One region of the Sulfurovum zhangzhouensis genome, then DNA from elsewhere that is predicted to be linked to it. Evidence: riboswitches for the same ligand, from Rfam matches in the RefSeq annotation. Region 1 holds a riboswitch; each other region holds the start of a gene.
The links. Region 1 has a riboswitch for cyclic di-GMP ahead of PGH07_RS04410 (CAP domain-containing protein). Riboswitches for the same ligand answer to the same signal wherever they lie in the genome.

Region 1 (7,730 bases):
TTGTAGGAGTTCTCCATAAAGGTGTTGATATATTCCATGACCTCTTGGGAGTTTGTTGGCAAGAGGTTGCGAAAGATCATATCCTTCATCTGGTCATGTACTGTATCAAAGATTGGCATGGTTGTAAAGATCCATAGCATAATGACCAGCAAAGGAATGATGGAAAAGAGTGTACTCCAGCTAAGACTGGAAGCGTAATGACCAATTTTGTCATCAAAAAGGTCACTGACAAAGTCTCGCAGGAAGATATAATAGTGTTTTAAAATATTTTTACTTTTCACTCTCTTCCTTTTTTAGTTAACTCGATAAGAGCGATGATTCTTAAAAGCTCACACTATTTAATGGGTATAGGGGAATAAGCCTTGAGGCTCTTCCCTCCAATTATGGCAATGCCATTTTCCCCGGATTGAGAATATTGTTTGGATCAAATGCATGTTTGAGATCTTTAAAGAGTTGTATCTCCTCTTCATTAAAGGCGATACTCATAAATGGTGCTTTGGCTGTACCGATACCGTGTTCACCACTGAGTGTACCGCCCATCTCCACGACCAGTTCAAAGATCTCTTCGATACAGTGGTGACCTTCTTCAAGCTGTTTTGGATCACTCCCGTCTACCATAACGTTGACATGGATATTCCCATCTCCGGCATGTCCAAAACATGGTACTTTGAAGCCATACTTGTGACCGATCTCGTAGATGCGTTTCAATGCTACAGGTAACATACTTCTAGGTACAGAGATGTCTTCATTCAGTTTTTTGCTGCCGTAGATTGTGATCACCGGTGAAGCATTACGTCTTGCAACCCAGAGTTCATCTCTCTCTTTGGCGTTATGTGCGACTACGAAGTCCTGTGCACCGTTTTCCTTAAAGGATTTTTCAAGTGTTGCAAGTTGGAACTCTACCTCTTCCGGTACGTTCCCATCCACATCACCAATCAATAGGCCACCTGCATTTTCAGGCAGTTCAATACCCAGTTTCTCTTTAAGAGCATGTACTACCAGGTCATCCATAAATTCCATTGCTACGGGATTTGCTCCTGCTGCAAGTGATTTAAAGACTGCATTCATTGCATCTTCAACAGAAGGGAAGATACCCATGTAGGCTTTGGTGTATTTAGGTTTTGGTATCAGTTTGAGTGTGATCTCAGTGATAACTGCCAATGTACCTTCACTGGCGATGAGGATACCGGCAATGTTATATCCAGCTACATCTTTGATAGTACGTTTCCCTGCACGAATGATATCTCCATTTGGACGTACTGCACGCAATGCCATAACATAGTCTTTAGTAATTCCGTATTTTGCAGCACGCATACCACCGGCATTTTCACTCACATTCCCACCTAGTGTCGAATATGATTCGCTCGCAGGATCAGGTGGATAAAAAAGTCCTACCTCTTCAGCCGCTTTTTGAAGATCCATATTGACCACACCCGGTTGAACGACTGCAACCATATTTTCCATATCGATCTCGAGGATCTTGTTCATATGTTTTTCCATGGCTAAAGTAATGCCGCCATTTGTCGGAAGTGCTCCCCCTGTAAATCCTGAACCTGCCCCGCGTGGAGTGATCACAATCTTGTGTTCATTACAATACGCCAGGATATGACTGACATCTTCTTCATTACGTGGGAAAACGACCGCATCAGGTTCATAACGCGTACGTGTTGCATCATATGAATAAGCGATAAGATGTGCTTTGTCAGAATAGACATTTTCTTTGCCTACCATATTTTCCAAAGCTTTGATGTGTTTTGCGTCTAGCATAAAATTCCTTTTTAAATATCGGGTGATTTAATGATCTGTTTAGAAGTCATTCAATCGCATTTTAAATATTTTTTCTATACTTTAAAGTTGTTCCATTGTTTTGTAGTAGTCATTTTCATCCTCATTAAAATCAAACCAACCGGATTCTATCTTCTCGAAACGAGAAAAGAAAGGAAACTTTCCTGTTTTAGGCAGATTATCTAACTTTTGCTCATTGATGATCTTTTTAGATACAGGATCTAGCAGTACCGCAGTACCGTTGCGTACAATGAATACAAGTCCAACTTGATAGGCTTTGGCAAATTCGGAAAGATTTTCTCTGCTTGGTACTTTGTCACCTTCAACTGAGAGGAAAAGGGCGTAAAGGTCCGGATGTATCCAGTTTTTATTATATTGTTTTGTGATTTTTGCATAAGTTTCTGCATCGGGAGCCAAAAGCAGTACGTTTTGATACATATACCCCCCTATGACTTTATCACCTCTTGTGATAGGAGTTTTGATTGTCGGCAGTTGTTCATGATCTATCACACTATGCTTTATTGATTTTGCCGAGCCATCTTGGTTGGTCTGGATCACGTAACTTGTAATAGCCTGGGCACTCTTCCCATAATTATGTATCACGACACCGCTCATCCCGTTAAGAGGCAGAGCTTGTTTCAACTTAAGTTGTTTTTGATCTGCATCAGCCACCGATGTTTGTACGGTAGAAGGGAAAAAGCCTGAAAAGAGCGGTATAGAAAATAAAGTAATAAGAGCGAACTTACGCATAACAAACCTTTTGTGGATAATATTAGCTTGATTATACAAATAAAAGAGTAAAAGTTCCATAATCTTCTGATGGTCTCCTTAATTTATTTAAGTTATAATGATGGCCGTACTAAGCAAGATAGGAAGAATTAAGTATGATCAAAATGAAGTATATTGAGGTAAAGGATGTCAATGTTTAAAAGTATTGTTACGATACTTTTTGCAGTGACTTCTCTTTTTGGTGCAAAAGTAACACAGGAGAATTGGGAAAAAGGGCAAACGTTTTCACACTATCTTGAAGCACATAATATTTCAATTGACCTTATCAATGATATCTCTAAAGAAGATCAACAGTTTTTATCTGAAATCCAAAGCAATACAAAGTTTTATGAACTGAGTGAATCTGGTAACATCTTGTTACAATCCCTGATCCCTATCAACGACGAAATGCAGATCCATCTTTACAAGGACAAACGCAAAGGTAAATATGTTTTTGACATTATCCCGATAGTTTATGAAGAGAATGAGTATTTTGCAAATATTGAGATCAATTCTAATCCTTATACAGACACCCTTAATACCATAAAACAAGCAAAGATCGCCAAACGAGTGGGGCAGGTACTCAAAAATACGATCAATACTAGATCGTTGGCAAAAGGTGATCAGATAGCGTTTAATTATACTCAGCGTACTAGGCTGGGAGAAATTTACCATATGCCTGATATCGAAGTAGTGAAACTTACTACACGTGGTAAAACGAAATTTATTTATGCAGATAAAGACGGATACGGACACCTTGAAGGTGCAGAAAATACAAGCTTTAACAATGAGGGAAATTTTATTCATCTGGTACCTTTTCAAGATCGCACAAAAACATTTGGTATGCCTCTTAGACATGCACGTATCACCTCAAGTTTCACCTTTAGAAGATGGCACCCTATCTTAAAGTGTTACCGCCCTCATCACGGAACAGATTTCGGTGCAAAAAGAGGTACGCCTCTTTTAGCCGTATATGACGGGACAGTGAGTTATGCAGGATGGATGAACGGATACGGTAATGTGGTGAAGATCAAGCATCCAAAAGGATATGAGTCACTTTATGCTCACCAAAGCCGTATGAATGTACATAGAGGACAGCAAGTTAAAAAAGGCCAAATTATCGGGTATGTAGGAAATACCGGTAGAAGTACAGGACCGCATCTTCATTTCGGTCTTCAGAAGAATGGAAGGTGGGTGAACCCGATGAGTAATCTTCAGAGGGCTTCTTTGAATCAGAAAAAGTTTACGAAAGTGGTCATTAAACATGCCAAGGTGAACAAAGAAAAGCTGGTTAAGCTGATTGATTCAAACAGCAGTACGTATGTATGGGATGAGACAACTTCAAAGCAGTCAAGAATAGGTGGATAATGAATGAAAAATGAGATCAAGTCTTTTCAGCTCAAACCGCTTGAAGACCCAAAGTTCATTACCACATCATTAGCAACTTATCAACAAAACGGCATAGCAAAAAGTTGGGAGATTGTAGAGGCACACGATAGTGTTGCGATACTGATCTATCATAAAACAAAAGATGCATTTGTATTGGTGCAGCAGTTTAGGCCGGCAGTTTATCTTAACAATAATCTCGGACTTACGATCGAACTATGTGCAGGTATCGTAGACAAAAATCTCTCATTGATGCATATCGCATCTGAAGAGATAGAAGAGGAGTGCGGTTATAGAGTAACTGTAGATCAGATAGAAAAGATCACCTCTTTTCATACTTCTGTAGGCTTTGCAGGAAGTAAACAAATGCTTTACTATACAGAAGTAGATGAAAGCGTGAAGGTCTCTGAAGGCGGGGGTGTGGATGACGAACAGATCGAGGTCATTTATCTGCCAGTGAAGGAAGCAAAATCATTTATTTTTGATGAAACAGTAGCAAAAACTCCTGGATTAATGTTTGCGTTTATGTGGTGGTTTGAAAATAAGAACAGGGTTTTGTAAGTAAAGATTGAGAGTGCATTATGATGCACCCTTAATCTTATTTATCTTGTATTGCCTGTGTATAGGCAGCATAATAATGGCTTCCATCCGTAAAACTATTGACAGTAAGTTTTGAAAAGGCTTCAACGTATTCCCAGAAACTGTCTTTCAGCTCTTGGGGGATATCGGTCTCACGAAGGGCTGTTTCCATACATCCCAGCCACTCATAACGACTTTTCTCATAGATAGAGAACTCATCATGCAGACGAATCATATACTCAGTGAGATCTTGTCCTATTGATTCAGTATGCACCTTTGGTCCACCGCACAGTTGGATAAAAAAGCGTGCATTTTTCTCTTTTACTTTTTCAAATTCCTCTTCATCCTGAGGAAAAAAGTTGGCGATAGAACTATCATAGATCTCATCATAAAAACGATACATTAGATCCTTCATTCCCTCATAACCCAATGCTTCATAGAATGCAGGGTCTGGCATTTTAAAGTGTACTGCCTCACCTTTTGCAACAGGGGTCACATTATACATCTTGTTTCTCCGATTGTAAAATTTTTGAATATTGTATCAAATTATAATAAAGATAAATTATTCATCACAAAAACGTTTAAGCAGACAACCATAAGACTCGATACGTCTGTCACGAAGGAATGGCCAGATATCGCGTACTTCTTTGGTACGTGCATGGTCGATATCTGCATAAAGTATCTCTTCGTTCTCACTCCCGGCCTGCACGATGATCTCTCCCTGGGCTCCTGCAACAAAAGAGTTACCCCAGAAACGTATACCATCCATTACGCCTGCACTGTCTGCTTCAAAACCTACACGGTTGCATGAAATAACAGGGATACCATTGGCAATCGCATGGGAACGTTGGATCGTGATCCAGCTCTCTACCTGACGTGCTTTCTCATCTTCACTATCTGCATCGAACCATCCGATCGCTGTCGGGTAGATAAGAATCTCTGCACCGCGAAGGGTCATCGCTCTGGCTGCTTCTGGATACCACTGATCCCAACAGACAAGTAAGCCAAGTCTACCTACAGAAGTATCTATCGGTTCAAAACCAAGATCTCCAGGTGTAAAGTAGAACTTCTCATAAAATCCAGGGTCATCAGGGATATGCATCTTACGGTATCTGCCTGCGACTTTACCATCCTTTTCAAACACCACAGCCGTATTATGGTAGAGACCTGCTGTACGTCTCTCAAAGAGTGAAGTTACAAGTACGACAGAGTTGGCTTTTGCCACCTCTGACCAGTAAGCTACATCTTCATCAAAGTTAGCGGCATAGTCAAAAAACTTGGTATCCTCACTTTGACAGAAGTATTCATTCTGATGAAGTTCCTGAAGTACAATAAGCTCTGCTCCGTTCTTTGCAGCCTCTTCTATTTTGGAGGTAGTAGCGTTGATAGTATCGGTTTTATTTCCATAAAATTTTTGTTGAATAAGTGCTGTTTTCATAAAAGAAATTTTAACATAATTTTATTTTTTATTAAACTCTATTTTTATATAGTATGTATAAGGAAATGTTAAAAGCCAAACATATCGTGAGATATGGACGGAAAGCCATGGGTCTTCATAGTTAAGATTGCCAGGTTGCACATTTATAGATGCATGTAACTTTTACTTTTCCTAATATATTTCGAATCAAAGGAAGAAGTGTATGAAAAGTACAAGTTTTGCACTATTATCTGCTACAATTTTGCTCTTTTCAGGATGTGGTTCAACCAAGGTTGCACATGTCACTATCATTAATACAGACAAAAGTCATACTTCTCAGCAAAGTACCAAAAAGATAGCACATGCTTATCCTTCTGTTATAACTAAAGCGCAGCAAAAAGAATTTCTTACCAGAATCAATCAAATCCGTTCAGAGAGAAGATCATGTGGAAAGTACGGAAATATGGGACCGGTACAGCCATTAGCTTGGAGTGATAAACTTTATGATGCAGCATATGAGCACAGCTATGATATGGCCAAGAGCAGCCACTTTAGCCATGATGGTTCAGGCAGCAGAAATGATAGAGCTGCTGTTGAGATGGGGCTGGGACATGGAAGTAAATTAAGAGATCGTATGAGCTATGCAGATTATCAGTGGCGTGCTATCGGTGAAAATATTGCTGCAGGACAGCACTCAACACAAGCGGCAATGGATGCATGGCTGCGCAGTGATGAACACTGTAAAAACCTCATGAGCGAGCACTTTACAGAAGTAGGTATGGCATACTATCCTTCAAATGATCAGTATCAAACCTACTGGGCACAAAACTTCGGACGCAGTATGTAGCGTTAGTAGGCTACCTGCATTGTTGAACAGTGCAGGCTTCCTCCCTGTTCTATCAGTTTTAGACAATTGACCGGAATGATCTCTCTGTTTGGAAACTGTGATGTAAATACCTCATGGGCAACTTTATCTTGTGCAGTACCGTATGTTGGGTAGATGATTGCGTTATTGGTGATCAAAAAGTTTGCATAGGTAGCAGGTAGGCGGTCACCCTCTTCATCGTAAATCGCATCACTCATTGGAAGTGCTACCAGGTTGTAAGGTGTCCCATCGACCATTTTGAAAGTTTGAAGTTGTTCTTCCATCTTTTTTAATTCATCATAATGCTCATCACTTTGATCATCACACTTGACATACATGATGGTATCTCTGTTGACAAAACGTGCCAAGGTATCGATATGCGAATCGGTGTCATCTCCTGCCAGATAACCATGATCAAGCCATAATACTCTTGTCGTACCAAGCGTTTCTTGAAGCTTTGCTTCTACGTCTTCTTTGCTCAAACCACCGTTTCTATTTGGGTTGCAGAGACACTCAGAAGTAGTGAGGATCGTTCCCTCTCCGTCACTCTCCAGTGAACCGCCTTCCAAAACGAAGTTGATTGTCTCAAGCGGCGTGGTACCCATATAACCCATTTTGTGAAGGATGGTGTTGACACTGTTGTCAAGACCTGCTTCAAACTTACCTCCCCATCCGTCAAAAGTGAAGTCAAGTAATTTTACTTCATCTCCTTCTTGGATAGAGATATATCCGTAGTCTCGTATCCATGTATCATTGGTTGGTATTTCGATAAATGTCATGTTGCGGGTAGAACAGAACATGTCTGCTATTTTCTGTTTGTCATTACAGATAATATATACAGGCTCAGCATAGGCAATAGCCTGTGCAATACGGATAAATGGGCTAAGTGCCTCCTCTAAACTTTTTTCATCTTCAGGATCGTGCCAGTCT
Region 2 (7,730 bases), 580 kb from region 1:
CTTTTCTAATATAGTAAAAGGTGAGTATGAAGAGATCTCCAAAATGGCAACAGATATCCATGACAGTTTTATCTTCACTAAAAGTTTAACACAGGCACAAAGAGAAGAATTGAAAACAAATTTACCGCAGGGGTTTATTGAACTAGACCGTTCTTTCCATGCTACAGCCGGTAAATTATCTGAAGCAGCCGAATTTGAAGAGAAAAAAGCAGTAGAGGAAAATTTTTCCAAAATGATGGGACTTTGTGTGCAATGCCACTCAACCTATGCGACACAACGGTTTAAGACTTTTTCTGAGTGATTTTTTGCTTCATTCCCACTTTGAGAGTGGGAATGAAAAAGTACATACTTTATATTATCAAAGACAGGATCTTTAGATCCTGTCTTTAATTTAATATTACTCTATCGTAATACTCCACGAGTTTAAGGTATTAGTAATAATAGGAATGTTATCAACCACATTCAATGTCCATGTACCATTTGCATTTTCACCATTAACAGCTGATAGAGGTTCTTCTGGCACATACGTTCCATTGATCGTCGAACTAAAAGTTTGATCGCTCATCAAAATGGTTGCATTATCATCAAACGTAGCGATAAATGTCGGATCGGTTCCCCTGTTATCTGAAAGCAGGACTACCGTTCCAAAAGGACTTTCAAGACGATACTCATTATCATAAGGCGCTAGCCCACTACTATTGATATGTACAGTCACTTTATTGATAGAGGATATAGCATTTGTTACAATAATTTGTGAAGTAACCGTAGACATATCCATTAACGATAATGGAGTATTATTTACAAAAGTTTGTGCCTTAGGATCATCAAGTGCAGAACATGCAAAATTTTGTGAACTGTAACCGGATACAATATCATTGTAATTAGCAAGAGTAGTACCTGAGAATGCATAACCCATTGATTGATCAACATTATTATCTCCATTTGGTTCAGCGATATCTGTTCTATTGGAAACATACCATATCCCGCCATCTTTCGGAGCCCAAGTAGTACAGGAAGCTGAGTTAAATGGTGTATTTATACAAGTAGCTCCGTTTACATTAGGATATATTCCCATGATATAAAAATATTCTGCTCCGTGTGCAGTTACCGCAGCAGTAAAATGAGCCTCTGTTCTTGGTACAAAAAGATGCATACCGAAGTTATCAGAACAATATGCTTCTGCTGCTGGAGCCAAAAGTGCTGAAGAGGTAGTAACTGTTTTGATAGTATACCCGCCACCATCACTTGTCATATCACAATAAGCCTCAAATGGGTCTATTCCTCCAACACCGTCAGGATCAATCATATACATGCCATCACCTACTGAAAGACCATTTTCCAGATATGCCCTGCATGAAGCTAGTAGATTAGGATAATCAATTGTGATGTTCGCTTCATTTGACTCAAGCCCTGTTCTATCTGTTACAGTATAGAAAATCGGTGTTGGATCGCCGATAAAGCCTGCCTCCGGGGTAAATGTCACATTTCCATCAGCATCAACAGTCCAGTTACCTTCACCTGCTACAACCAAACTGTCAGCATAATCATCACCGTTCTCATCCGTTGCATTGCCATCTACGAAATTCACCGTACTTGCATTGATGTCATTTTCTGCATCCGTATCATTTGCCACGACATTTAGCGTAGTTGCTGCACCTAAAGTAGTATTAGTTTCATTATCATCCACTGCTACAGGAGCAGTTTGCGGATAATCTATGCTTACAGTAGCTGCGTTAGATGTAAGACCTGTATTGTCAGTGATAATATACGTGATTGACTCTGGATCTCCCGTAAAACCTGCTTCTGGTGTAAAGATCACTGTATGCACAGGAGAGACAGACCAGTTTCCTTCACCAGCTACTACCAAAGTATCACCTGGGTTGGTCGTACCTGTGATGTGAATTGAACTTGTATTAATATCATTTTCTGCATCTGTATCATTTGCCAAAACATCCACAGTGGTTGCAAAACCTGAAGTCCCATTAGCATCATCATCGTATGCTACAGGTGCTGTTTGGGGATAGTCTATCGTGACTGTAGCACTATTGGATACAAGTCCATTAGTATCAGATACGATATACTCGATCACAGATGGATCATTAGTAAATCCAATCTCAGGTGTAAAAGTCACATTTCCTGCAGCATCAACACTCCATGTTCCTTCGCCCGTTACCACCAAAGAATCACCGGCATTCGCTGTCCCGATGATCTGTACAGAACTGACATCAAGATTGTTTTCAACATCAGTATCGTTTGCTACTACTAAGATAGTTGCCGGTGCCCCTGAAACACCAACACCGCTATCGTTTACTGCTACAGGAGCTACACCGGCAAGCGCACTGTCTGAAGAGGTAGAAGACTTATCACAGCCATTCAATGCTAAAAGTGAAGAAACCATCAGTACAAAAGGTATGATTTTAAAGTTTGTTAATTTCATTCTTGATTCCTTTTAAAACTTATACGTAAGACCGACTGTCCAAGTATCGGCAACTATATCATCAAGTTCTGCTCTCTTGTCAAGTCCTTTATCATCATACAATGAGACATAATCGGCAAATACAGATATCTCTCCTGAAAGCGCATAACTTACTCCAAGTCCCCAATGGAATCCACCTTGAACTGCATCACCACCTGCAAGGTCTTCAAGCATAATTTGGCCATATCCTAGAAGTCCGTAAATATCAAAGTTTCCAATCGGATACATAGGTTTTACATAAACTCCCCAGCTATAATAATCACCATCATATCCATCAGTGACACCTAGTGTACCGCTATCATAGTCACAAGCACCCAGACCTAATGTATAACGTCCTTCAAGTGCCACATAACTGTTAAACTCGTATCCTGCTTGTAATACCACTGTAGTTGCACTAATCTTTTCATCAGTTGTCTCATCATCAACCGATACATCTCCCATTCCTACGCCAATATAGAAAGGATATACCTCAACTTCCGGCATTTCGACATAAGGCTCTACAGCCTTACCCATATCACCGCCCCCATAAGCTATTCCACTCAGTGCCATTATAGACACCAGAGATAACATTCCCTTTTTCATTATTTCCCTTTAATAAGTGTAGTATTTGATTGATTATGCAACCTGGCGATCTTTTCTTTTACTATAGAGCTATAGTATCCAAGACCCATGGCTTTCTGACCCTATCTCACGATAGGTGTAGCGTTTAACATTGTAATGCATTTTGATTATATTTAAAACATTATTAAAATACTAAGTATTAAGTCAAATTATCAAATATAATAACAATATATTTATCTTTTTAAGAAAGCTTCTCCTTGATTCATTTTAGAGCATCTCAAGCTGATAAAGGAACTTCCTCTCTTTAAATGAAGGGATATCCAGCTCCTGGCGGTACTTGGCAATAGACCTTCTCACCATCTGTATACCAAAACGTGCTTCAAGCATCTCATGGATCGCTTTGTCACTATAGGGTTTGTTTTTATCTTCACTCTGGATCAATCTTTGGATAAACTCTTTTAGCTCGGCTGTAGACACATTGCCTATAGCATTGGAAAAGAAGTCTTTAAAAGAGTAGATACCATGCTCTGTTTCCATATACTTTCCGCTTATCGCGCGGGAAATTGTAGACTCATTAAATCCAAGCTCTTCTGCAACATCCTGAAGTTTTAAAGGTTTTAGCGTCCCACCCATGAAAAACGAATACTGTTTTTCCAACAGTACCAGTGTAATGTTATAAAGCGTACTTTTTCTAAGGTCCAGGAGCTTGACCAGTTCTCGTGCTTCTTTAAATTTCTGTTTCGCAAAATTCTCATACTTATCGATCTGTGTCACCTTGAGATCCGGATAAAATGCATTGTTCATTTTTATGGTCAACTCATCTTCATCAAAATAGACAAAAAGGTCAGGCAAGATAGGCGGCTCACTCGGCATGTATTTGATAGCCGGCGGATTTTTGAGATGTTTCAGTATCTCTTTGGCCTCTGAAAACCTAGGATGGCTGATAAACTTTTCCAATGATTCAAACTGTATGATCATCGCACTGAGCAATAGGCTCATATCATCATCTAGATCAAACTCATTTAACTGAAACAAAAACGACTCTTTATAGTCTTTTGCCCCTACCCCGTAAGGCTGAAGATAAGCAAAACGCTGTCTGACCGATTCTACCTGTGCAGCAGGTACACCGCACTGTGTAGCGATCTCTTCAATATCTCCTTCAAAATACCCCTCATCACTGATATAAAATATGATCTGTTTAGCGATCTTCTGAGAGATCGGTGTAGGGAAAAGCGGTGCAGCGATCTGTTCATCCAGTTTTTCATAAAGTGACTGGGTTGATATACTCATCCATTCGATCTCATCACTCGATGCATTGGAGACATGATTTTGATAGGAAAGATATGCCTGATGTGTGCTGCTGGATGAACTTTCTGCTACTTCAAAGCCTGAACTTACTTCAAGACACGGATTTTCATTGGCGATATTCTGTATATGTTTTTCCAGGTCTGAAAGTGAACATTGCAGCAAAGGTAACCATGTCTGCATAGAAAGACGCGGTATTTGTTTTTGTTTGAGATTAAAGACTTGCTTTACTGCCATTTGTATCCTCTTGTATATAGTATATAAATTATTTTACATTCAATACTATGCATATTCTGTTCCAGACTGCACAAAAATGCATCTTTTGACAAAATAGAGGTAATCATCATTAAAAAGATTATGAAATCTCTTTAAAAATGACTACATCAAACTCCGGAAAATCCGGAGAAAGATTAGTACTTGATACGTACAAGCCCGTTTGGCTGTGTGATCTTCATCTGGCAAGCAAGACGTGCTTTAGGACTGCTCTCACCTATTGTTTTCATAACTGCTTTTTCTTTGTCAGTCATATCACTAAGATAGTCCATCCCCGATTCAATTAGTACTACACATGTTCCACATTCACCGTCACGGCACCCAAACGGTAGTGCAGAACCTGATGCTTCTACAATGTCTTGAATCGTTTTACCCGGTGTAACATTAATTGCCAAAAAATCATTAATGATCTCTACTCTAGTTGTCATTTGTTGTCTCCTTTTAAAATAGATAGATCTTTATATCTGCGGTGATATAAAAATCTTTGCTAATACACAAAACTTAGTCATCGCTTCCTTTGTTTTGAGATTGCTCTGCTGCTTTTTGAGCTGCTTTTTGAGCTGCTTTTTGAGCTGCTTTTTGAGCTGCTTTTTTGGCACGGTGTTCTCTCAACCATCTTAGTTCTTCTTCAACTTCATCATATCCGTCTACATCATCTATGGCCAATAGCTCTGCTTCACGGCATCCGTAAGTAGATCCTTCTTCTATAAAATGGACTTCATAGATACGTATCACCTGCAGCCAGTCTCCTATATGCGTAACATATCCTTCCGCACCGGGCTGGACCAAAATTGCATCAGGAGCATGAAAAGGGTTAGACCCGTCATTCCTGATAGGCTTTGTGATACGTACCCTTTGACCTAGATGAAATACCGGCAGTATCTCGTCTTTAGTTGAAGCTGATATTTGTTTGGCTTGTGCATGCGTGAACTCCATTGCTTACCTCCTCTATATCATTACATGTTGTTGAAGTAGAACAGGTACTACATGCACTAGGCTTGCCGAATGTATCCCAAACTTCGGCAGCTGATGGAGCATATCCGTTCTCAAAGTTCTTATAAACAGTGATCAAGGCAAATTTATAATAATCCAACAACTTCTCTTCACTACCGAGATCATGACCCTTTGCTTTCTCTATCATTTCACCGTATTTTTTCATGATATGAAAACGTTTTACATACACCAATCTCTCATCATAATCAAGATCAAAAAAGTCAAAATAATCTTCAGCATCCGTTAATGTCTGAAACTCTTGTAATACACCCATTGTAAATCCTTTTAACACACTATGCAATTTTTACTCTATAACAACTAGATAAAACCTATAATATTTTTATAAACTCCGACAATTTTGTCGCTAAATACCCATTTCACTTTTCAGCTGTTCAGCCCAAGTACTGATTCTCTCTTCAGTAAGATCTGCCTGGTTCACGTTATCGATTGCCAATCCACAGAACTTACCGTCTTTTTCAGCCCTTGAAAATTTATAGGTATACCCCTCAGTAGGCCAATATCCATATTCAGTGTCTGCACCGAGCTTACTGAAAACATCTTTCATTTTTCCCAAAGCACTGATAAACTCTTCGCCATGCGTATCCTGATCACCTGCTCCAAAGAAAGCTACTTTTTTGCCACTGAAATCAGGTTCTTCATTTTCCATTTCATACAAAGGATCGACCCAGTCGCGCTGAGGATCACCCTGCCCCCAGGTTGAAGAACCGATCAGTAATACATCAAACTCTTCAAATTGGCCAAGGTCATCGTAATCCTCTTCCATATTGATCAGTTCAGCTCCATCAAAAAGCTCTTCAAGCTGCTCAGCTGCTTCCTGTGTCACACCGCTGCTGCTACCTACGAAAATCCCAACATTTGCCATTTATGCCTCCTTACATGGTTTGTATTGTTGATAGATACTAAATGCTTTATCTAGAAGTTTTTGTCCATCTTCATAAAGCTTGTCAATTGTTCTGTATCCAAATCTATGTGCATCTTTGAAGTATTTGTCTACCAACACGATCTTGTCTGCAATGACGATACATCTTCCAAAGCCTTCATGGCTCATCTCCATGACAACATTACACATCACACCGGTTTTTCTTTCAAACTGAAGTGCAATAGCCTTATAGATCATCTTGATCTCTCCGATAAGCATCTCATCGATATCTGCGATGATAGGTATACTTTTCAGATCTTCTTTTGTCTTTACATATTTCTTAGTCAAAAGCTCTTCATCACTCATTTTTGACCAGTTTCCAAACTGATCGGTAGCTCTTAGCTGACGGATCAGCTCTTCAGTAAATGCATTGTGTTCTAATGTTGTATCAACCATAATTATTTTCCTTTATTTTTTAATAACGCTTTCAAAGCCAAGCTTCTTAAGCTGTGTTAACACTCTTTCTCTTTTGCTTTGTACAAATCTAATCTATAGCCCAGCGTGCCAATCTTGGATCTTCGACCGTTTCAATATTCATGATTCTTTTCACCCATGGCGGCGGGTTTGTGTTGATCATTTCTATCAGTTCTCCCAGTATCTCTTTAATCGATCTAGGTTCCGGCACTTTCATTGGATTTATTCCTGCACGGATCACTTTTGCAGCTGCAGTTCCTCCAATCGACTCACAATACATAATATTGATACCCTCAAGTGCTTTGACCTTGAAATCGGTCTTGTCATCACCTGCTAAATCGGATGTATCAGTCTTAATGACACCAGCTAGAGAAAATCCATCTTTGGAGACGTTATAGACTACAAACTCTTTAGCCCCACCAAAATGTGCGTTAATGACTTCAAGATCTTTGGTCGCAAACGCTACTTTCATGCTATTTTCCAATGTATCGTTACTCTCTACCGTTATCTTCGTTGATTCACCCATGATGCTTCACCTCTCGTAATTTATTTGCTATTTCTAAAAGGAAATATGTACTTCCTTCATAAAGCTGATCGTTCTTGAGCTGGTTTCCAAGTTCTTCATAGTTTGGGAACCCTCTCAATACCAATCCTGCATGGCTTTGCTCATCTATATGCAAGATTCGTTCCGCATGAAAATTACTGATGACCAGATCTGCATTTTTGAAGTGTACTTTCGCATCTTCCAGATCTCCAACAAAGACTTTT
Region 3 (7,730 bases), 760 kb from region 1:
ATCGATAAACTCATCATAGGATTGATTTTTTTCTTCAAGGAAACCAATAAGGTATTGTTCTGAAGCTTCCAATCCAGACTGGGCTTCGATCTCAAGAAGCTTTTGATAGATAGGTTCTATCACTTTCACTGCATTTTTTGAAGCAGCTTTTCTAAATGCAGTATATCCTGTAATTTCATTGGTCAGTTTGTCTTTTTTCGATTCAAATTCGGTAACAACCCAGTAGTATCTACCATCTTTAGCCATATTTTTTACCACAGCCATGATAGCTTGTCCCTTTTGGATACGATCCCACATGAGTTTAAAGACTACCTTAGGCATATCGGGATGACGAATAATATTGTGAGGTTTACCGATAAGTTCAGCCTCTTTATATCCGGATATCTCTACAAAGTAGTCATTTCCATAGGTTATTACTCCTTTTGGATCTGTCTTACTTACAATATATCTTTTAGGATCAAGAGTAATCTGTTCATTTTTAGGAGTAGGCCTTTGCATTGTTTCTTCCTTCCAAAGCTAACTATTTTTTTAAAACGCGCATTATACATGTAATTAATTAATATATAACTATGTTAATTATAAATATTTTTTATTTTATGAGCCAACAGTGGGTGATGAACTATTTATGATAAAATTACATCAATACGGTTCTTAGGAGGAATGTTTTGGGCAGTAAAGAAGTGTTTATCAATGAATTAAAAGAATTCAATATGCATCATGATAATAGATTAAGAGTGGTTGAAAAAGCAGTAAAAGGGTTAGTACCTCATGAAGATGCATGTGTGAAACTTTTTGATTGCCCGATTCATAAATGGATGGAGACAAGAAAACCATTACTTAGCAAAATTTATGGAAGTGAAAATATCAAAGCATTGGCAGCACGTCATGCAGAATGGCATGAACAGAGTGACAAAGTATGTGAGATTCTATCTTCAAAAAATGAAAAAAGCAGTGGATTACTGGGAAAAGTGTTTGGGAAAAAGCAAGAGATGAATGAGGGCGAGCTAGATAAGGCAATGTCTTATGTTATGGATCTAAAAGATCTGACGGAGACGATCGATTCTACATTTGGACGTATGATCAAAAGAGCCAATGCGATCCAGGACGATATGTTTGAAGAGAATGTTTAATGGCATATGATCTTAAAAACAAATTGGTAATTGCTATCTCGTCAAGAGCACTTTTTGATCTTGAAAAAGAGAATAGAATTTTTGATGATAAAGGGCTTGAAGCTTACTATAATTATCAACTCGAACATGAAGAAACACCTTTAGAGGTTGGTACAGCATTTCGTTTTGTGAAAAACTTACTGGCAATCAATAAAAGTTTTGATGATAAACTTATCGAAGTTATCATTCTCTCAAGGAATAATGCTGCTACAGGACTGCGTATCGGACGTTCTATCGAACACTATCAGTTAGAGATAGAACGTAGCGGATGGACAGCAGGAACACCGGTAGCTAGGTATCTTGATGCCTTTAAGGTTGATCTCTTTCTTTCTGCCCACTCTGAGGATGTACAAGATGCAATTAATGCTGATGTCGCTGCCGCAACTATACTTCCACATAAGCCTTCCGTTGATATCGAATCAGATATAGTAAGAATTGCTTTTGATGGTGATGCTGTGATCTTTGGTGATGAGAGTGAGAAGATCTATCAAGAAAAAGGTCTGGAGGCATTCCTGGCATATGAAAGGGAAAATGCCAAAAATCCATTAAGCAAAGGTCCTTTTTTTAAATTTTTGAAAGTCATTTCTGATATTCAGGATAGATTTCCTATGGAAAAGTCACCGATCCGTACGGCTTTGGTCACTGCACGTAATTTCTCTACACATGAAAGAGTTCTTCGTACACTTGATGCATGGGGTGTTCGTGTTGATGAAGCGTTCTTCCAGGGTGGGGTACAGAAGTATGAAGTGATCAAAGCATTTGGTGCGGATATCTTCTTTGATGATCAGGATGCACACTTGAAATATACGGCAAAAGATACGCCTTCTGCAAAAGTACCCTATAAGTCTTAGTTTTCTATTAGATAGTTTCACATAACTTGATCAAATACTTTCTAATAATAGATAAAAATCTAAATTAATCTAATTAGCTTTATTTAATCTTAAGAGTAATCAGTCTATAATAAAGAGTACTAAGACTATTAGAGTTTTTAAATATTATTTGTTGTGCCAAACTTGTTGCGAAGCAAGGACGGAAAGCCACGGGTCTCATGAAGATAGCCGGGTTGCCAAATACATCTTATTAGAATGTATTTTTACGTTTCTTCTTTTCTCCTGTTTTACATTTCAATTAGTATTTATTCAGTTTGTTGTGCCAAACTTGTTGCGAAACAAGGACGGAAAGCCACGGGTCTCATGTAGATAGCCGGGTTGCCAAAATGAATTTCTACACTTCGTTTGTACAACAAAAAAAGACCTCACTTTATTGTTGCGTAAAGTATTTATTGTACTTCTTGTTTGAAAGTAGGGCAATAAGGCTTACTTTTTATACAATGAGTTTGGTAGTTAATATTTGTTATAAAGGAATGATGCATGAAACAACTCATAGCCGCTTTGGGATTGACCCTAAGCTTATTACTCTCTGGATGTGGAGGCGGTAGTACATCAACTACTACAGGAATAGCTTCCATGAGTCTTACTGATGCTCCTACTGATGATGAAAATGTAAAAAGTGTATTTGTGACTTTTACGGGACTTAGATATCAATATGCTGACAGTAATGAAAGTTGGCAAGATGTAGATTTTAATGAATCTAGAACAATTGATCTTCTAACACTACAAGATGGAAACAGTACAATGCTTAATGAAGTAGAGCTTCCAGCAGGTGAAATTGCACATGTTCGTTTCAAACTTGATACTTCTAACTGTTATATCGAGTTTGTTGATGGTTCACCAACTGCAAAATTGACTGTTCCAAGTGGTGACCAAACAGGGTATAAAGCGATCGGTGGTTTTACTATCCCAGCGGGTGGAGTTGTTAATATCACTGCAGACTTTGATGTGAGAAAATCTGTGGCTTCAACTGGAAATGGTAAATACATGCTCAAACCAACAATTAAAATCATTGACAATATCGAAGTTGGTGAGATCAATGGTACAATGAATATAGATGTAAACGGATCTCAGGCAATCCTTTATGCATATACTGATGGAAGTTGGGATGATGCTGAATCAAATACTACAGGTAGTAACTTCTCTAATGCTGTTCTAAGCACTGATGCTACAGATGGAACATTTACACTCCCTTGGTTGACTACTGGTACTTATGATCTTGTACTTGTTGCATACACAAATACAGGTGAGTTTGAAAACGTACTAGGATTTATTGATAATGTAGTTGTTGAAGCGGATACTACAACAACTGTAGATATCACAGATGAAAATCTTTTAGATGTTCTTCCATAGTAATTAAAGCAATTAAAATTTTTTGAATATCTCCTTATCCTCCCTTTCGAGGGGGGAGTCTCTCCCCAAAAAGTTACTTTTAAAAATACTGAAAATTAGTTTATTACTGATATTCCAGTATCAGTTTTAAAGAGTAGTGTCGTTAAGTTTTATACAAATAACCGTACCAGTTTATCGATAGGATCCTCATCGGTGTATATCTTCGTATGTCTGATATTATAGTGAATGAAATGTGTTTGCACGGTTTCATCATGTGCTTTAAGTTTCGCTAGATAGTGTTGGATACTTGTTGTACTGAAGTCAGTGTTAAGACTTTGTGTACTCTTGGGATTATCAAGTATCACGTCACCAAGTTTATGAGGTTTCTCTTCTTCTCTATGTCGAACAATAATAGCGATCACTTCATGTTTTTGTGCAAGCAGTGAGAGGTCGACAGGTTCTAAAAAATCTCCTATGATAAAAAGTAGAGAGCGTTTGTGTATATGTGTAGAGAGTGTTTGGATCGCTTTGGTATAATCCAGTGCAGTATGTAGTATCTTTTGTTCATAGAGCTCTTTTGAGTAGTTTTCTATATGATATAGCTGCTTTGTAGGAGGAGCCAGAGTGTACTTGTCTGAATAAAAATTAAACCCGGTAAAAAGATCATTGTTGTGGTGGGCAGAGTAGCCAAGAATTGTGGCGATCTCAGTAACAGCATGTTGTTTGAGATTGTCTGCACCGAAATAAAGGCTTCCATCCATCATCGCTGCAACAACCACAGAAAGTTCTCTGTTGGCATGCAGTTCTTTTATATAAGGACGGCCGAGTTTTGCTGTGATAGTCCAATTGATCTTCCTGACATCATCTCCGATCTGGTATTCTCTCAGTTCACTGAAGTCATATCCTTCACCATGCATTTTAGAGAGGTTATTCCCTGCAAGCAGGGTATAGACTTGATACCTGGCTTTGAGTTGTAGGGTTTTGAGCGCTAGTGACATTACGGTATCGGCACTTCTTGAATAATCTTTGAGATGATCTCATCAGGGTTGATCCCTTTTGCTCGGGCTTCATAGCTAAGCACTATACGGTGACGAAGTACATCATGTACTACAAAACCGATATCTGCCGGGGTAACGTGGTCATTACCTCTGAGGAATGCTTTGGCTTTAGCAGCTTTATAGAGGTCTATAGAAGCCCTTGGACTGGCACCATACATAAGATCAGCTTTGATACTCTCAAGACCAAACCTCTCTGGTTCTCTCGTTGCGGTAATCAGCTGTACGATATAACGCTCAACTTCTGCATCAACGTACACGTTATTGACTTCTTCTCTCAGTGTTTGAAGATCTTCTTTATTGAGTACAGATTCTACTTTTTCAAAGCTTTTAGTGGCAGCTTTACGCATGATGGTAAGTTCATCTTCTTCACTGTTGTGTGTTACCAGCAACTTCATCATAAATCTATCCAGTTGTGCTTCAGGCAGAGCGTAAACTCCTTCTTGTTCGATAGGGTTCTGTGTTGCCATGACAAGGAAAGGAGGTTCGATCTTGAAGGTCTCATCACCGATAGTTACCTGACGCTCCTGCATTACTTCAAGTAAAGCTGACTGTACTTTTGAAGGGGCACGGTTGATCTCATCTGCCAGCAGTAAGTTAGTAAAGAGCGGACCTTTTTTGATACCAAAGTCATTGGTCTGCGGATTGTAGATCTGTGCACCGATGATATCTGAAGGAAGCAGGTCAGGGGTGAACTGTATACGTTTACTATCAAGTCCAAGGGCTTTGGAAAGCGCATTGATCGTTGTTGTTTTTGCAAGACCGGGGACCCCTTCAACAAGGATATGTCCATCACTCAGAAGTCCGATCAACAGACCGTTTATCATCTGTTCTTGACCGATGACAGCTTTAGAAAGTTCTTTTTTGAGTGCATCTATTTTTTTATGCATTGAGTTCCTTTTTTATCGCTTTGAGATCAAGCGGTTTATTTTGGTAGATATGTGCTTCAATCTTTTCTATTGCCGGTGCAAACTTTTTGCTATCCTCTGCTATCAACAGTCTTAGTAGTGTTTTAGGATCGCTTGTTTGGTTTATCTGTTCGATAAACGGATCGTTCTTGATCTTCTCTTTTTTATGCCATTGTACACTCTTCGCTGTGAAAAAACCTGAGATAAAGACGACAATGTAACCTAAAAATGTACCTATCCATGACCAGTCTGTGACTTTGATCGGTGCTGGAGAGTCAACTTTGTCTATCAGTGAAGATTGTGCAACAGGTTTGATATTAAAGGCTTGAGCAGGTATTGTAAGCATATAACTTTTTTGTGTCTTTGGGTTAAATGATTTGATTTTCACTTCATTAAACGTAAAACTTTTTGCTGAACTCATCGCCATCGGATAGACAACAGTATTATAGGTATGTTTTGCACTACGTATCGTATTGACTTGAGGCTCTTCTTTAAAGAGGATGTAGTCATCTGTTGAAAGAAAGATATTATTAAGTATCGGAGGATAACCTGTACCCTTGATCTCTACAGAAAACGGAATGGGTTCATGTGCACTGGCTTCATGCGTTTTGACTTGGTGTGTCAATGTAAAGTCGCCTACAAGCAGTGTACCTTCCGGAATCGGCTTGACCGTCAGCTTCAAAGGCTCCAGCTTGATAATGCTATCCGTCGTGGTCATTCTTTTAACATTATCTCTATCCCCTGAAAAGCTGTATGCGACATCTTCTTTTGTTGTCACTTTTTTGACCAGTTCAAAACCTATGTCTATCACACCGCTTTTAAGCGGATAGAGAAGATAGGTATAGTGTATCTGTGCATTTTGGTATCTATCCTCCACTTTTGCATCTAAACGATAAAATTCATATGCTTCGTTTTCAGTAAGAGTGAATTCAAAGAACATTACTTTTGAGTAGTCAGTCTGCTTGATATCAAAGGTAAGTAATACAGGTTCTTTAATATAGGCACTTTCTTTGTTTAATAATGCTTTAGATGTAAAGCCTTCTCCATATAATAGGCTAATACTAGAAAATATAATAAAAGTTATTACGCTTTTACCAAGGCTGTTTTTCATGGATATATCCCTTGTTGATCATTTCATAAATTTTTGAACTGATTGGTTGTTCTTGTTTGCTTTGTTGATCCTCAATCAATTTCATCTTCTCTTTGTTCTTACGCTTCTGTTCACTACCGCCACTCCCTGAACCTGAGCTCGGTTGGTCTTCGCTACGTGTTTCTTTTCCATCATCTTGCTCTTGCTCTTGATCTTCAGATTTGGAACTGGAGTTGTTTTGTGATTGTGGATGGGCAATACCAAGAGATGCTTTTTTCTCTTGAAGCAGGGCGATCAAGGCCAAATTGGCACTGGCATCATCATCCTCTCCAAGCTGTAATGCCTGAGTATAATATTTTCTGGCTTTATCATATGACTCAAGTTTGGTATAGGCATTAGCGATATTGTAAAAGAGCATCTGTTTTACATGAAGAGAGGTAGAACGAATACTTGTATAGATCTTGATCGCTTGTTTGTACTCTCCAAGTTTATAATAGCTGTTTGCTAGTGCTACTTGGCTTTGAAGTGTTTTTGTTGACAGGTGGCTAAGCATCTCTTTGGAACGATTATAATCCTCTTGTGTATAGGAATGATACGCATTGTCAAGTGTAATCACGTCAAAGATTGATGCCTGAGCCTGAGAACCTAACAATGAACTCAAGACAAGAAGGTACTTGACCCCTCGTGTATGTACGAGTAAAAAAAGAATAAGAGCTAAAAATAGGGGAATAGGATAGAGTTCAAGGTAAGAATGACTCATCTTACTTATTTGCTGTTCTTCTGTATTTAATGTATCAAGAGCATCTTGTAGCTCATTAGCTGTAGCTTCAGGAGAACTCTTAGGTGTCATGTAAGTACCGCTATTTTGTGAAGAAAGTACTTCAAGCAACGGATTGATCCGTGAGACTACAAGGTTTCCTTCATCGTCTTTGAGAAAACTTCCATCAGGCTTTGAGATCGTTGAACCAGATGTTGTACCCATAGCTAGGATAATTGGATGGATAGCGTTATCCTCAATAATACTATTTAATATAAGTTCATCTTTTTCATCTCCACCGTCAGTAATGAGTATGAGATTCTTATCATTGATAGGAAGATCAGAAACCTTAGTTAAAAGTTTTTCAAGTGAGGTTCCGTGTGTGAGGATATTTTCCAGTCTCAAACTTTTTAGTGCCAGTGAAATTAACTGATGATCAGTAGTCGGCGGTGAAAGTAGGAGAGGGTTGGTCGTAAATGCAATAAGAGTGATGTTGTCACTGAGATTTTTCTTTAACAATGATTCTATG
Region 4 (7,730 bases), 480 kb from region 1:
CGTACAGGTTGATGAAGAACAGCAGGAGTATCTCGAACATATCAAACTGCTCAAAGACTATATCGTTGTATGTGCAATGATAGAGGATGCTTTAAATGTCTATTATGCTATATCACTTAGATCAGGCGGTTTTAAAGATGAAATCGTTGCCTTATCTGATAGTAAAGAGGATAACCGTAAACTTATCTTGGCGGGAGTAAGCAAGATATTTGACATGTATGAAGAGAGTGCAGAACGTTTCATAGAGTTAATTGAAAATAAGGAGAGTATATAAATGAAATTGGCGGTTATAGGTGCAGGAAAGTGGGGGCAGGCTTTATATCATGCATTTTCGCAAAAAAATGATGTGGTGATTACCTCACGTTCTCATAAAGATATTCCTCATTTTGTTTCTATGAAAGAAGCGTTGGAGTATGAGTATCTTGTGATCGCTATACCTGCACAGGCTGTTCGTGGGTGGTTAGAAGAGAATTTCGTTGATAAGGGACAGAAAATTCTTGTGGCGGCTAAAGGGATAGAGACAGCGACAGGATCATTTCTCAATGAAATTTATGGAGAGTTTGTAGATGCGGATAGACTCGCATTTATTTCAGGCCCCTCCTTTGCAGCAGAAGTACAAAAGTCGCTGCCAACCGCATTGGTGATCAGTTCGACCAATTTAGAGCTGGCAAAAACGTATGCGGATGCGTTACCTGAATATATCAGAGGATATGTCAATGATGATGTCATCGGTGAGGAAGTTGCAGGTGCATATAAGAATGTTATTGCCATTGCAGGTGGAGTATGTGATGGTCTGAAGTTAGGAAACAATGCAAGAGCAGCATTGATATCGCGCGGACTTGTAGAGATGACACGATTTGGAGAAGCATTTGGTGCAAAAACAGAGACCTTTTTATCGCTAGGGGGAGCAGGAGACCTTTTTTTAACGGCAAGTTCTACACTCTCACGTAATTACCGAGTAGGGATCGGATTGGCTCAAGGTAAAAAGATCGAAGATATACTTGAAGAACTTGGAGAGGTAGCTGAAGGAGTACCGACGGCTAAGGCACTTTATCTTTTGGCAAAGCAAAAAGAGATATATCTACCTATCGCCACAGAAGTTCACGCTATGTTAGAGGAAGGTAAAGATCCACGTCAAAGTGTGAGGGATTTATTGGGATAGTGTATTTTTTTAGGTAAACTTGAAAGATAGTTTTCACCCTTGAAGAGATAATTTTTAAAAAGGTTGTATCGTATGCTATACAGAGTGATCATGATTTTCTTTTCTATCTTTTTGATATTAAGTGCTGAAGAGATAGAAGTACCTACACATCAAATCATGATTTCAGGCAATACAACCCATGATACCTCTAAACTCTATGAAGTCCTCAGTGTAGAAACAAATAGTTTTTGGGAGTTTTGGAAAAAAGATGAGCCTAAGATCTATGATAAATTGATACCAACGTTGAATCAGTCTTTACAAAGTTTTTATGATTCGGAGGGCTTTTATGATGCTCAGTTTGATATCAAAGAGACAAATACCACACTCTATTTGAATATAAAAGAAAATACTCCTGTGCATATCAATGACATTAATGTCTCAAGTGATTATGATATCTCCCGATATATCACATTTAAAAAGCAAGAGCGTTTCAGAGCACAAAAGTTTATAGATATCAAAAATAATATTATTCAGGCAATGCTTGATCAAGGCTATTGCAGTTATGATCTTGATACGAAGGCGTATGTTGATATTAAAGCGCATAGAGTAGATCTGAAGTATTTTTTGACAAAAGGTGATATCTGTAAATTTGATAAGACATATATTAAAGGACTGGAAAGTATTGATGAAGAGGTGATACTCTCTCGCGTTGTAGCTACAGAGGGAAGTAAATTTGATCCAAAAAGTATCAAAGAGAGTTATGCCAATCTTTATCAACTGGATGTCTTTGATAGTGTGATGATCAACTATGACCGTAAGTTTTATAATAAAATTCCGGTGGATATAACGGTCCAGGAGACTGGAAAGCCTTATCATACAGAACTTGGTTTAGGTTTTGATACCTATCTTGGATTACGTACTCACGGTACCTTGGTCAAAAAAAACTTTATGGGAAATGCACAAAAGTTGACACTCAAAGCACTATGGTCACAAAAAGAGTACCTTGCTTCTCTTGATTTTTTTAAACCTGCACTCTTTGACATCTGGGGCCAATCAATCGATTTTATGACAAAATTAGGATACTCAAATCTTGAATATCCTGGATTTACAGAAGCAAAAAGTTATTTGAGATTCTGTGTGGGGTATCAAAGAGCTAAATGGAAACTAAAAAGCGGTATCGTACTTGAAAATATTGATATTCAACTACTTGATAATCTAAAAGATGATGAAACTCTACAACAGGCTGTCAACGAAGGAAATTTTTTATTGTTATATCCTTATATTGATGTGGTCTATGATGCAAGAGATGATAGTTTTAATCCACATAGCGGTTACTACCTGTCATCTTACCTTGAATATGGGCTCCCTTACAGCCAGAGTGCCAGTACTTATCTGAAGATGCAGTTGGAAGGGAGATATATCCATAGCATTGATAAACTTACCATGGCAGCAGTCCTCAAAACAGGAGTTGTAGATCAGTTCGATGGAGAAGTTCCTGAATCCAAACTATTCTTTGCCGGTGGAGCCTATTTTAACCGTGCTTATGGGTTTAGAGAGATGGGAGTGATTCTCTCTCCAACAAGTGATTCTATAGAAGGGGCTTCTACGATGTTGAATGTTTCGTTGGAAGCAGATTATCCTGTATGGGGTGACATTTACGGTGCGGTCTTTACGGACAATACGATGCTCACTGACAAAAGTTATGATTATTCAGGTGATATTATCACATCTGCAGGTGTCGGCGTGCGTTATATGACTCCGATAGGCCCGTTTAAATTGGATGTAGGGTTTAATGTCAACGACCCTTCGCAATATGGTATTTCATTTCAGGTAGGACAATCGTTTTGAGAAAGGTACTCTTAGGAAGCATTATTTTTATCATTGTATTACTTACAGCACTTTGGGTGGCTATCAATACACCGATTGTAGTAAAAGAAATTGCAAAGCGGTACGCTCCGGATTATGCTATAAGTTACGAAGATATTTCAGGAGATGTTCTTGACGGTATTACAATACATGCTCCTAAGTATAAAGAGAAACTACTTGCGAAACAACTAACGTTAAGACTGAATCCGGCTGCACTGCTGCAAAAAAAGATCTCATTAACAAAAGTAGTTTTGGAAGAAGGAAATGTCACCCGTATTAAAACATTCATTGAGAGTTTTGGTAGCAGTAATGATACAAGTGAATCGTCATTTTCGTTTGATGTAGGTATGGAAGAGGTGCATATCTCTTTGTTACCTTTTGTGTTTCAGGATATCTCGGTTTCTAAGTTTTTAATGAGTGCAAGCATGTTGTCTTACAGTGAAAATGAGCTGGAGATGGAAGCACTTGAATTATTGGTTGATACAAATGCAACGGATATCAATTTAAAAGGAAGTTACGAAGATAGAGAAGTTCATATCACCTCTCTGAGTGTCAAAAGAGTTGACCTTCCGACTTTACGAAGGTTTATATCCAGTCTTGAAAAAGCAGAACAAGGTGCTAATACTTCTCATGAAGAAACAAGAGAGTCATTTTATCTACCAAAATCTATCCGGGTTGATCAAATCTATCTAAATGCTAAACCTACGATATTTGATCCTGTACAAATACAAAAGTTCAACCTTGAAGGCAGCAAGATCACAGTGAACTTGCAAGAGAGATTAGTTGAGGATGGAAGTGTATTTCTGGATGCTCGGAGTAATCTAAGCAATATAGTCTTTAAAGGTAATGTAGATGAGAATACTCTCGTGGGTAAAATTGCCCTGACACCACATAAAAGACTTTTCGAGTTATCGGGGTTGCCTTTGAGAAAAGAGGCATTTGGTAATATTGTCATAGATATTTTAGCAAGCACATCAAATATTCAGGCCGACGTTCAAGCCAGTGCAACACAAATATTGACCGGAAAAAAAGGCGACTTTAATGTTGATGTTGAGTCTTTGGTATCTAAAGTACTCTACCGAATTTCTGAACAAAAACTTTCATCAGATACAAATATAACTCTCTCTACACCTTATGCAAAAAATATTTTGTTGACCAACCAATTAATGATGAATAAAAATATCACTTATCACGGGGAGATATATGCCAGAGAGGTTTATGGTTTAGATGAAAACCTGACGGGAGTGCTTCATGATCTCAATGTAACCTATCAGGGAGATGATATGCATTTAGATGCAAAGCTTGTTTCAGACTCATTAGAGGGAAGCTTTGCAATGCAGGATTATAAAAGAGGCAACCTACAGTTAAAAACCAAAAAGGCAATTAAAGTCACAGATATCAAGAAACTGCCTGAAGAGTTGGAGGATACAGAAGCAAATATTGAAGTGCAACTGCCTTTTGATCTTGAACAAAATACATTGCTTCACGGTATCGCACTAATTAGATCAAATCTGGTCAATGTCGATACAGATATTATTTTAAGTAAAACCATACAAGTCAAAAATAAAATAACGATACCAGAAGACTCTTTAGTTCGACCCCTGGATCCTAAAATACAGTGGGATAAGCTTTCTACGATCGATATAGATTTGACAGTGGACGGTAATGATTCCACAATAGATATGAAAACAAATGCGTTAAACTTTCAGGCGATTTACAAAAAAAATGACCAGACCATTAAAGGAGGGCTAAAGAGCCAGCCTTTACATGCGACATTTGATGCTAACCTTACTAAAGAGTTGAAGGTAAATACTACGATTGGTTCACTAAGATCTTTGAACACTTTTATCGCATCCTATTATACGCTTGATGATATGCCTGTAGTGGAGGGAAGTGCAGTTATCAATGCTGTCATCAATAAAGAAAAAAAGATCAATCTCTCTCTTAAGTCACCTCAAATTGTCTACAATGCAGATAGAGAAAATAAACATATGTTCAGTGATGTGGATATAGATATAAGTGTCAAAGATATGAACATGACAATCCAACATTATCAGCTAATATACAATAAGCAGCGACTCTATGCAACAAAACCTTCATTGATCCAACTGAAAGACAATGAGGTTGAGCTCAGTTCTGTATGGGTAAATGATGCACTTCAGATAGCCGGAAAGTATGACTTAAAGAAAAAAGAAGGAAAGATCAATGCAGATGCTAACAAGTTAAAGTTGGAGCATGAGTGGGCTGATGTCCTCTCTGATATTAATATAGTGACAACAGCTGACGGTAATCGCACGGATATAAAAGGAGATATCGTTTTACAGGGGGGAGAAATCCATTACGATATAAATCAACAGTCATTTGCCTCTGACAGTGATATTATTATTGTTGAGAATAAAGAAAAAAAACAACCCAATCACTTTATGGATCAGTTGAGCATGGCACTGAATATTCATTGTAAAAAAGCTCTTCTCTTCAAACAAAAAGACATTAACATTCAGGCAAAACCTAGTTTTACCCTTTATAAAGCAATGAATGAGCCTTTAATGGTATTGGGATCGATTGAATTACTTGAAGGCGGCACTTATCTCTTTCAAAATAAAAAATTTGTTCTGGAAAAAAGTTTTATCTATTTTACTGGTACTTTCAATAAACCGCTTTTAGAGATCAAGGCAAAACACCAAGCACTTAATCACTTGATTACTATTACAGTAACAGGCACACCGGAGGCTCCTAATATCAACTTCTCTTCCAGTCCGAGCCTCACAAGAGAACAGATACTTTCCGTTCTACTTTTTGATAATGAATCAGCCTCTGATACGTATACCGGAGATGAGATGATGAAAATGATGGGAGGTGCTATGGCAAAATCTGCTTTAGCAAATGCTGGGGTTAAGATCGATCATTTTGTACTTGGTGCAGGGAACAGTATAGAAGTTGGTAAAAAGCTTACAGACGATCTTATGATTATCTATATCAATGATGAGATACCAAGAGTTGAGTTAAAATACAGGCATAATCGACGTTTTCAGAGTGTTATTGGAGCCAGTGGAGAGTCTAGTTCCTATGATATCATCTATATTAAGGATTTTTAGCCGATCACTTTAGTTGGTATTCTTTGGTATATATTTAAGTCTATTCATTGTAGAATTTACCACATAGGTATTAATGTTGAAAAAGCTAAACCTGTCGTGAGTCAGGGACAGAAAGTTATGGGTCTTTTTTCAGAAAAGATCGCCAGACTGCCAATAGAATCTACCTCTTTTAGGGATATTCTTCTTTTAACTTTTTACCCAAGATTTATGTTTGTCTTGAAATAACGGTAATCATTCAAGATATGAGACATGTTATATAACTCAACGAAGTAGAACACTAAAGGACTGTGATGAATATATCAAAAAACAAAAGTGTACTGGGATTGCTACTTAGTGTGGTCATGGTAGCTTTTTTTATACTCTCTTATGCTGCATATAATTCTTATAAAAACTATGAACTTACACAAAATAGCAAGAACCTTCCATCATTCGTAGAACATATCGAACTGGTATTGGATACTATGGAGTTTGAAAGACTCAATAGTGCTATTTACATGGTAACAAGAGCACAGAGTGATGCAGAGAAGCTTGAAAAGAACAGAAGTGATGTTGATGGGGCATTGAAAAATCTCATGATCTACATCGCTGATAGTCAATTTAGTGCCTATAGTAGACAGATACAAAATATAAGTGGGGAACTTCAACAGATAAGACGAGAAGTAGATGATCTTAGAGGTAATTATCAAGAGATTCTTGTGGATAGGTATCATCATAAAGTATTTGGAAATGTCCAGGAGATATTACAAAGTGTACAGAATACGCTGACAACCAAGAAAGTTGACCACTATTTTAGTGTCTACCTGGCGATAACCAACCTTAAGGAGAATACTGTAGTTGAAAATACAATGATCTCTTCTATTCTTCTTGGGTCTCAAAAAATGAATGACGAAGATGTTAGACTATGGGAAAAATTGATCGCTCAAGATAGATTTCCTGATTATGGTGATATAGAGGATCAAGAGTTGGTTTCCAGGCTTAATGCTTTACTCTCTGTTGATGAGTATAAGAGTGTTCTTGCAAAAGAACGCGAGATGATTATGTATGAGTCCAATAGAGGTGGTTATGCAGTGACTTTGCTTGGATGGCTAAACCAAGTAACAAAAAAAATGGATTACTTTACCCAAGTCCAATCAGAGCTGCGTAAATCCATGCATATCATAGATGATACTGGGAAATGGTTTGCTATCGGATATGCAACAGGAGCATTTTTACTTTTAGTAGTATGGATTATACTATTGATAAAGTTTGTCAAAATACAACAAGATAGACATCTTTTTGAAGAAACGGTTAAAGACATTGAACTTGTTCTTAATGAGAATCAACAAAAGGAGCTACGCCGTTTGATCCAGAGTGGTAAGATGGACCACATCTATAAGTTCTTGATCAAAACGATCAAGGATGCCAATCAGACGAAAGATCTGTTTTTGGCGAGTATGTCTCACGAGATACGTACACCGCTTAACGGTATTCTAGGATTTACTCAGCTCCTTAAAGAGACTGATGCTACTGAAGAACAAAGAGAATTTATTGCAACGATTGAGAGAAGTTCTGAACATCTTCTTTCAATAGTAAATGATATCTTGGATCTTTCAAAGATCAAAGCACAAAAAATAGAACTTGAACAAATA

Region 2: it holds a riboswitch for cyclic di-GMP, as region 1 does, so the genes downstream of both, PGH07_RS01400 (porin family protein) here and PGH07_RS04410 (CAP domain-containing protein) in region 1, are expected to answer to the same signal.
Region 3: it holds a riboswitch for cyclic di-GMP, as region 1 does, so the genes downstream of both, PGH07_RS00510 (DUF4382 domain-containing protein) here and PGH07_RS04410 (CAP domain-containing protein) in region 1, are expected to answer to the same signal.
Region 4: it holds a riboswitch for cyclic di-GMP, as region 1 does, so the genes downstream of both, PGH07_RS01990 (hybrid sensor histidine kinase/response regulator) here and PGH07_RS04410 (CAP domain-containing protein) in region 1, are expected to answer to the same signal.

Annotation. Positions count from the first base shown of each region.
Region 1 covers NZ_JAQIBD010000001.1:850,008-857,737, reverse strand. Annotated here, with positions in the region: gene PGH07_RS04445 (YihY family inner membrane protein) at 1-281, opposite strand, end outside; gene PGH07_RS04440 (FAD-binding oxidoreductase) at 382-1,767, opposite strand; gene PGH07_RS04435 (plasminogen-binding N-terminal domain-containing protein) at 1,849-2,535, opposite strand; gene PGH07_RS04430 (peptidoglycan DD-metalloendopeptidase family protein) at 2,707-3,921, shown strand; gene PGH07_RS04425 (NUDIX hydrolase) at 3,925-4,500, shown strand; gene PGH07_RS04420 (globin domain-containing protein) at 4,538-5,023, opposite strand; gene PGH07_RS04415 (carbon-nitrogen hydrolase) at 5,081-5,956, opposite strand; cyclic di-GMP riboswitch class I at 6,021-6,099, shown strand; gene PGH07_RS04410 (CAP domain-containing protein) at 6,159-6,782, shown strand; gene PGH07_RS04405 (agmatine deiminase family protein) at 6,785-7,730, opposite strand, start outside.
Region 2 covers NZ_JAQIBD010000001.1:268,056-275,785, forward strand. Annotated here, with positions in the region: gene PGH07_RS01390 (cytochrome c) at 1-301, shown strand, start outside; gene PGH07_RS01395 (Ig-like domain-containing protein) at 398-2,437, opposite strand; gene PGH07_RS01400 (porin family protein) at 2,450-3,058, opposite strand; cyclic di-GMP riboswitch class I at 3,092-3,190, opposite strand; gene rpoN (RNA polymerase factor sigma-54) at 3,305-4,579, opposite strand; gene PGH07_RS01410 (2Fe-2S iron-sulfur cluster-binding protein) at 4,753-5,043, opposite strand; gene PGH07_RS01415 (nitrogen fixation protein NifZ) at 5,117-5,551, opposite strand; gene PGH07_RS01420 (nitrogenase-stabilizing/protective protein NifW) at 5,505-5,882, opposite strand; gene PGH07_RS01425 (flavodoxin) at 5,973-6,491, opposite strand; gene PGH07_RS01430 (NifX-associated nitrogen fixation protein) at 6,492-6,944, opposite strand; gene nifX (nitrogen fixation protein NifX) at 7,033-7,488, opposite strand; gene nifN (nitrogenase iron-molybdenum cofactor biosynthesis protein NifN) at 7,481-7,730, opposite strand, start outside.
Region 3 covers NZ_JAQIBD010000001.1:91,160-98,889, reverse strand. Annotated here, with positions in the region: gene PGH07_RS00525 (PAS domain-containing protein) at 1-498, opposite strand, end outside; gene PGH07_RS00520 (hypothetical protein) at 666-1,130, shown strand; gene PGH07_RS00515 (5'-nucleotidase) at 1,130-2,020, shown strand; cyclic di-GMP riboswitch class I at 2,166-2,240, shown strand; cyclic di-GMP riboswitch class I at 2,311-2,385, shown strand; gene PGH07_RS00510 (DUF4382 domain-containing protein) at 2,540-3,412, shown strand; gene PGH07_RS00505 (DUF58 domain-containing protein) at 3,562-4,389, opposite strand; gene PGH07_RS00500 (AAA family ATPase) at 4,389-5,336, opposite strand; gene PGH07_RS00495 (hypothetical protein) at 5,329-6,465, opposite strand; gene PGH07_RS00490 (VWA domain-containing protein) at 6,446-7,730, opposite strand, start outside.
Region 4 covers NZ_JAQIBD010000001.1:366,822-374,551, reverse strand. Annotated here, with positions in the region: gene PGH07_RS02010 (NAD-binding protein) at 1-274, shown strand, start outside; gene PGH07_RS02005 (NAD(P)H-dependent glycerol-3-phosphate dehydrogenase) at 275-1,162, shown strand; gene PGH07_RS02000 (autotransporter assembly complex protein TamA) at 1,235-2,989, shown strand; gene PGH07_RS01995 (translocation/assembly module TamB domain-containing protein) at 2,986-6,102, shown strand; cyclic di-GMP riboswitch class I at 6,177-6,257, shown strand; gene PGH07_RS01990 (hybrid sensor histidine kinase/response regulator) at 6,393-7,730, shown strand, end outside.